2 regions of the Pantoea sp. UBA4549 genome follow, and region 2 is predicted to be linked to the other one. Evidence: riboswitches for the same ligand, from Rfam matches in the RefSeq annotation. Region 2 holds a riboswitch; the other holds the start of a gene.
What was found. A riboswitch is a leader RNA that binds a small molecule or an ion and turns the genes downstream of it on or off. The one in region 2 is predicted to bind fluoride.

Region 1 (3,406 bases), on a different contig from region 2:
CTTTCAGCTGGTCATTGAACACTTCAATGCCGACCGGACCGCAGTAACCGGCACGCTGCAGCCGGCTGACAAAGCTGGCCACATCGATAATGCCGTCGCCCGGCAGCAGCCGCTGATGACGCGCATAGTCACTCAGCGCCTGATTATTCTGCGGCGGCTGTTCAGCCATATCGCACAGCTGAACTTCATAAATGCGATCAACCGGGATGCCCTCAAGGTGTGAGGCGCCGCCACCCAGCGCACAGATATGAAACAGATCCACCACCAGCCCGACGTTGGGCAGGTCAAGACGCTGCAGGCGCTGCCAGGCGAGCGGCAGCGTATTATCCACGCTGCTCCACGCCATGGGTTCATACATGATACGCATATCATGGCGCGCCGCTTCCGCCGCCAGCCAGCGCAAATCATCATCAATACGTTCCGGGATACAGTCCTGCCGCGTGGTGGCAGGTGCCTGAATGGTGTCGCAGCCAATCGCGTGCGCTAACCGGATAAACTGCTGCAGCTCCTCGCGTTTTTGCCGGCGCTCATGGTCCGGGGCGCCGGTAAAATCGCGCAGCACCTGCAGATTAGTAAAACGGATGGCGGAGTGCGCTAAGTGCGCCGTCTCCATGTTTTCCACATCCTCGCGCCAGATCTCGGCCTGAGCAAAACCTGCATCCTGTGCCGCTTGCAGCTTTGCTGCAGGCTCGCCCTGCAGCAATACCAGATTAAGGAAGAGTGGATTACCCGGCATGGTTACGCTCCTTTGCAGTTGAATAAAATCCTCCCTGCCGGGCCACGGTCAGGCGCTCAGCCGAGCAGGTTAACCACTGCAAAGCCTGCAAAAGTCATCAGCAGCGACCCCACAACATGCACCATCACGCTCGACATTGCCCACAGGTATTTACCTGATTGTAGCAGGCTGACAATTTCTGCTGAAAAGGTAGAAAACGTGGTCAGGCCGCCACACAGTCCGGTAACGATCAGCAGTTTCCATGCCGGATCAAGCTGCGGGTAGCGCATAAACCACGCCAGGGCGGCACCGATGATAAACCCGCCCACCAGGTTGACGATCAGCGTGCCTGGTGGCAAATCAGGAAACAGTGCGTTAAAACGCAGCGAGATAAGCCAGCGCAGGGTGCAGCCAGCAGCTCCGCCAGCTATCACAGCACACAGCGACTTCAGCATAATTTGATCTCCGGAGTGAAGCGTGCGTAAAGGCAGCAGGAAAAGAAAAACGCCTGACCCGCCGCCCTGTCCGCACAGGAATAAGCGTATAGTCAGGCGTCATCAGCCGTCTGAAAACAGCGGCGGTTGGATCAGGTGGTACGCCATCACCCGTACTGAGATAATACGCTATCGCCGGTAAACGGTCACCCTTCAGACCGCTGTGCCGGGTGCCGGTCAGGCCACCCGATGACGCAGACGACCGATTTTTTCAATCTCCACTTCAATCTCATCGCCCGGGAACATAAACAGCGGTGGCGTACGCTTTTTGCCGACGCCGCCCGGCGAGCCGGTAATAATAACGTCTCCCGGAGAGAGCGGGCTAAAGGCAGAGATGTACTCAATAATCTTCGCCACCGGATGCACCATGCTGGCCGTGGTGTCATTCTGCACTTCACGCTGATTGAGCCAGGTTTTGATCGCCAGCTGCTGCGGATCGGGGATCTCATCAGCCGTGGTCATCCACGGGCCAAAACCGCCGGTCTGCTGCCAGTTTTTTCCGGCGGTAAACCAGGTAAACTGCATATCGCGAACCGTGGCATCCATAAAGCAGCTATAGCCCGCCACATACGACAGCGCGTCGCCCGCCGTTACCTGCGAGGCGGTTTTGCCGATAATAACGGCGAGTTCGCCCTCATAATCAAATTCTGCCGTGGTCGCGGGCTTCAGCAGCGGCTGCTCATGCGCCGCCAGGGAGTCAGCAAAACGAACAAACAGCATGGGCGCATCCAGCGTTTCCGCAAATTCTTTACGTTTGTCCGCATAGTTCATGCCGACGCAAAAAACTTTGCCGGGCTGCTCAATCACCGGCAGAAAACGAATGGCACTAAACGCATGATCCACTGGCTGATGCTGAAATGCGGCCAGATCGCTGATACCGCCGCGGGCCAGCAGGGTTTTCAGGTCGGGACAGGCAGCACCCAGGCGCAGTCCCAGATCGACAACACCCTCTTTCTGCACAATGCCATAGCTTTTGCGTGCACAATCAATGATATAAAAACTGCAAAGCTGCATAACCGCCTCGTTGTAATAAGAAATGGCGCGCAGCGTATCAAAAGCCAGCCGGAAATGCGGTATGACCTGCAAAGAAAGTGGTGAGGGTTTGTGTCAGTCTGTGCACGGGAAAGCACAAAGAGGGGGTGATAATCATCCTTCGATCCCTGAAGGCGATTATCGAGGGTAACTCTGGACGCTTAAGACAGCGCGCCCGGCGGTACGTGTTTGAACGTTGCGACATAGGCACGAAACACATAACGGAAAAAAGCTTTCATGACACACCTGACTCAAATATTGTTGAAAAATTACGCGCAAATTATAGCGGCAGCGCGTTTTTCATGCAATTTTATTTGAACCAGATCACAAAATTGCCGTTCAGCTCATCAATCCCAGGTGCTCAATCAGAATGGTGCTGCCGATACAGATCAGTACGACACCGCCCAGAACTTCTGCCCATTTTCCCAGAACCGGGCCGATAAAGCGCCCGACCAGCACACCGGTCGTCGCCATCAGCGTAGTGGCTGCACCGATGGTCAGCGCGGTAAACAGAATATTCACCTGCAGGAAAGCGAGACCCACGCCCACGGCCAGCGCATCGAGGCTGGTGGCAACCGCCGTCAGCGCCAGCACCATAAAACCGTGCTGCTGCGGCGCTTCGCAGGGCTCATCTGCTGTCTGCCGGAAACCTTCCATAATCATACGGCCGCCCAGTACGCTAAGCAGACCAAAGGCCACCCAGTGATCCCACGCCATAATGTAGTGACTGGCCGCCAGCCCGATAGCCCAGCCAATAAGCGGCGTCAGCATTTCGATTGCACCAAAAATCAGGCCAGTGCGTAAGGCTTCTTTTATTCCCGGACGGTGCAACGACGCACCTTTCCCCAGTGCAGCGGCAAAGGCGTCCATTGACATGCCAAAAGCCAGGATCAGGGTTGCAATGAATGTCATGGGTTTTTAGCCAGTTAACGAACAAATGCGGAAATCCTCCGCTTTGTTCGTGCTCATTATTCAGTCATGAAAAAGTGCGCGCAGTCTAACATGCAAAACACTCAAAAAAAAGACAACAAAATCAGGGGTTTAAGTATAGCAAAGGCTATAACTCTTAACGATCGCTATTTTTACCGCTAAGTTAATGGAATCGAAGAAATTTCCTGACGCCATTTGATTCACAGATTGCACTGCCCGCCCCTTTTATGCGCTA
Region 2 (3,406 bases):
CGCCTTTGCCGCCAAAACGTTGTGCGTCACCGTCGCGGCGCTCTGCGGCCTCGCGCGACCCGGTGCTGGCCCCGGAAGGCACCGAGGCGCGTGCCATCATCCCGTCCGGGGTCCGGGCCTCAACTTCAACGGTGGGGTTGCCGCGAGAGTCAAGAATTTCCCGGGCGGTCACGTTATCCAGTGTAAAGTGCATAGCGTTTCTCCCGGTTTAGTCATTCAGGTGAGTAATAAGCACATCCACCGTGAGGTGGTTGATGTATTCCGCCGAGCGGGACGTCAGCATTCCCATAAAGCGGTTGCGGTGCCCGGCAAGCACGAGGTCCACGCCCAGCTCATTGATGCACTTCTCCACGTCCTCAAAGCGGCGCATGGTCACCAGCTCCCGCGTGTCTACCGCCTCAGGCACGGAGGCCGCCAGCTCGCTCATAAACGCTTTGGCTTTCAGCACCTCTTCCGACACGACGTCGTCCATCAGGCTGTCGGACACGTAGTTCATTTCCCGGTAGTCGTCGCTGATGTGGGCCAGGGTGATTTTCATGCCGAGCGGCTGCGCCAGCGCGACCGCCCGTTTCAGCAGGAGGGTGCCGTCGTCTTTGTCGTTCACAAGTATCAGTGCGTGGGTGTAGCAGGTCATAATGAACTCCCGTTCTGGTTAAGGCGGGACTCAAGCCACGGCAGAAGCTGTTTTTTGCGGCTGAGCATGCCCGGTACGGAGCAGGAGGCCGCGTTAACGCTCTCCCGCCCGGCGAAGTAAAGCGTTGAAAACCCGGCGCGAATGTCGGTCAACATCAGCACCGTCAGCCCGGCACCCGACTGGTCCGCCAGATACGCCAGGGCAGCGAGCAGGTCGTCCATCACGGGGGCAACCTGTGTCGGTGAGCTGACCTCAATCTGGGCAATGCGCACGTCGGTGCCGGCAATGACGAAGGCCTTGAGGTCCCTGCCCAGCAGCTGCTGGGCGCTGAGGCCGCTGACGTCCGTTTTGGCGGTGAGGAGGTCACGGGCGAAGGCTCTGCGGTTTACGCCGGACAGCACGCCCAGTTCGGTCGCCGAACGGATATCGTCTTCGGTGGTGGTCGGCGAGCGAAGATTCACGGTGTCACTCAGGAGTGCGCCCAGCAGAAGCACGGCGAGCGTCGGGGGCAGCGTGCGGCGCGCTTCAGCGTCCATCAGCAGCCAGAGCAGCGTGGCGCTGCTGCCAACCGGGCGGATATGCACCTCCGGCGGCAGTTGCGTTATCAGCCCGCCCAGCCGGTGGTGGTCAGTGATGCCCACGACGTTGCTCCGGAGCAGGTCGTCAGGCCCCTGCGCCGGCTCGGTGAAATCGACCAGCCACACCCGTTCATCCTGCAGCGGAATAGCGAGCAGCGGCGGCAGCGTAAGACCGGCGGTGTCAAAGATAAAGCGGGTTTCCCGGTTAGCCTCGCCGAGACGCCATGCGCGGGCGTCCATGCCGCGCCCGGTCAGCCAGTGAGCGGTGACGACCGCCGTGCAGATGGCGTCGCTGTCAGGATTGATGTGGCCAAAAACGTGTATCAAGGGTCTCTCCCCGTAAAGGGAAGTACGCAGGCCGGGAGGAAAGTAAGGACGGCCTGACGCACCTCCTGAAAATCAAGAGTCACATCAGGCGTCATCAGCTCCGGAACGGAGCGGTTGGGAAAGGTGGAACGCCATCACCCTGTACTCTGAGTATAGAGCCAGACGGAAAGCCTGTCAGTATTATTCTGCTGGCACCCTCAGCCCGCCAGCGCAGCGCGTGCTTCGCGGAGCACCCGGCGGATGTTTTCCGGCACCGCCGGGCTTGTGCAAAGTGAAAGCGGACTGGGGTGAGGCATCTTCAGCACCGTGACGCCGGGGCACTGATGACTGACCGTCCCGCGGGCCTGAGCCGCTACGGCACCGGCCAGCACCACCACGCGCAGCGCGGGCAGATACGCCAGCACGTCCTCAAGCCAGGCGCAGCCGCTGCGGATGTCCGCCGCTGAGGGCCGTTTCTGCGGCCCGTCGCTGACCCAGGGCACCGTATTCCACAGCACGCTGTCCCGGCGCGCAATACCGGCTTCCGCCAGAAACCGCCCCAGGTTCTGCTGGGCCGGCCCCGGGTTATCCCGCGACACAAACCGGGGTGACGGGCTGCTGCGCGCCGGCGACTGCAGCAGGACGAGCAGTCCGGCCCCGGTCCCGCCGTCGGCCGGATCAAACCACGGCAGCTCCACGCCGTGCTGACGCAGCCCGCTGACCCAGCGATTCAGCGCGGCCACGTGCGGCGCGGTGACTGCCGCGAGGCGTTCCTCGCGTAAAAACGGGTCCAGCAGCGACGTGCAGGTTTCACTCACGGCTTCCGGTCCAGGCCTGCCAGACAGGGGGAAACAAACAGTTTCCCGCTCCATGCCCCGCGCACCGTCTTCACCGCGACCAGCAGCCACATGGCGGCCAGCATGACGACAAGAAGCGCACCGAAGCCTTTAAAGAACGCCAGGTCAACGAGGGTGGACAGCTTCAGCGTGGCGACCGTGTACACGCCCAGCGGGAAGGTAAAGCCCCACCATCCCAGATTGAACGGAATGCCTTCACGGAAGTATCGCACGGTTATCAGCGTGGCCAGCAGCATCCACCACAGGCCGCAGCCCCAGAAGAGAATGCCGGCAACGAACCCCACGCCCTGCGCGATATGACCGATTTCCGGCATGCCCGCCGCGGCAAACACCCCGGGCGCATCTCCGCCGATGACCAGCATCCCCAGCGAGCCGGTACCAATCGGCCCCAGTGCCAGCCAGCTTGAGGCCGCCATGCTTTCGTGTGGTAGCTTGTGCAGCGCCATACGCAGCAGCAGGATGGCGAGGATGCTCAGCGCCACCGGCACCGAGTACGCCCACAGCACGTAGCTGGTAATAATGATGCCGAGCTGCGCGTGGGGGTCGGCAATGTGCGGTGCCAGCAGGCCGCCACTGACTGCCGCAACCTCGGCGGCCACGACCGGCAGTAACCAGACGGCGGTCATCTGGTCAATGCTGTGCTGCTGCCGGGTAAACATCATGTAGGGAATACACACGCCACACAGCAGCGACATCGCCACGTCCAGCCACCACAGGGCGTGCGCTACGGGAATGACGTCAGCCCCCCACCGGGGGAGGCCAAACGCCAGCAGCCCGTTGATGATGGTGGCCATGCCCATCGGGATGGTGCCGAAGAACATGGACACCGTTGAATGGCCAAAGATGCGCTTTGCCTCACCGAAGTACATCACCCAGCGGGCCAGATACATCACGGCAAAGACGCTGAACAGGAAGATGTTAAACATCCAGAGTCCCTCGGCGACGAGGCGTAATCCCGGAACCGGCCAGGGGAACTGCGCCAGAGACAGAGACAGGATACCGGTCCCCATGGTCGCGGCGAACCAGTTAGG

Region 1: another riboswitch for fluoride. It lies ahead of crcB (fluoride efflux transporter CrcB); the one in region 2 lies ahead of B3041_RS02780 (DHHA2 domain-containing protein).

What each region holds. Positions count from the first base shown of each region.
Region 1 is NZ_DGLH01000012.1:23,985-27,390, reverse strand. Features, by position in the region: gene B3041_RS11970 (sugar phosphate isomerase/epimerase family protein) at 1-736, opposite strand, end outside; gene crcB (fluoride efflux transporter CrcB) at 793-1,170, opposite strand; fluoride riboswitch at 1,257-1,330, opposite strand; gene B3041_RS11960 (fumarylacetoacetate hydrolase family protein) at 1,387-2,223, opposite strand; gene mntP (manganese efflux pump MntP) at 2,581-3,153, opposite strand.
Region 2 is NZ_DGLH01000005.1:331,361-334,766, reverse strand. Features, by position in the region: gene eno (phosphopyruvate hydratase) at 1-193, opposite strand, end outside; gene B3041_RS02785 (universal stress protein) at 209-634, opposite strand; gene B3041_RS02780 (DHHA2 domain-containing protein) at 631-1,539, opposite strand; fluoride riboswitch at 1,618-1,687, opposite strand; gene B3041_RS02775 (uracil-DNA glycosylase family protein) at 1,737-2,336, opposite strand; gene B3041_RS02770 (TDT family transporter) at 2,333-3,406, opposite strand, start outside.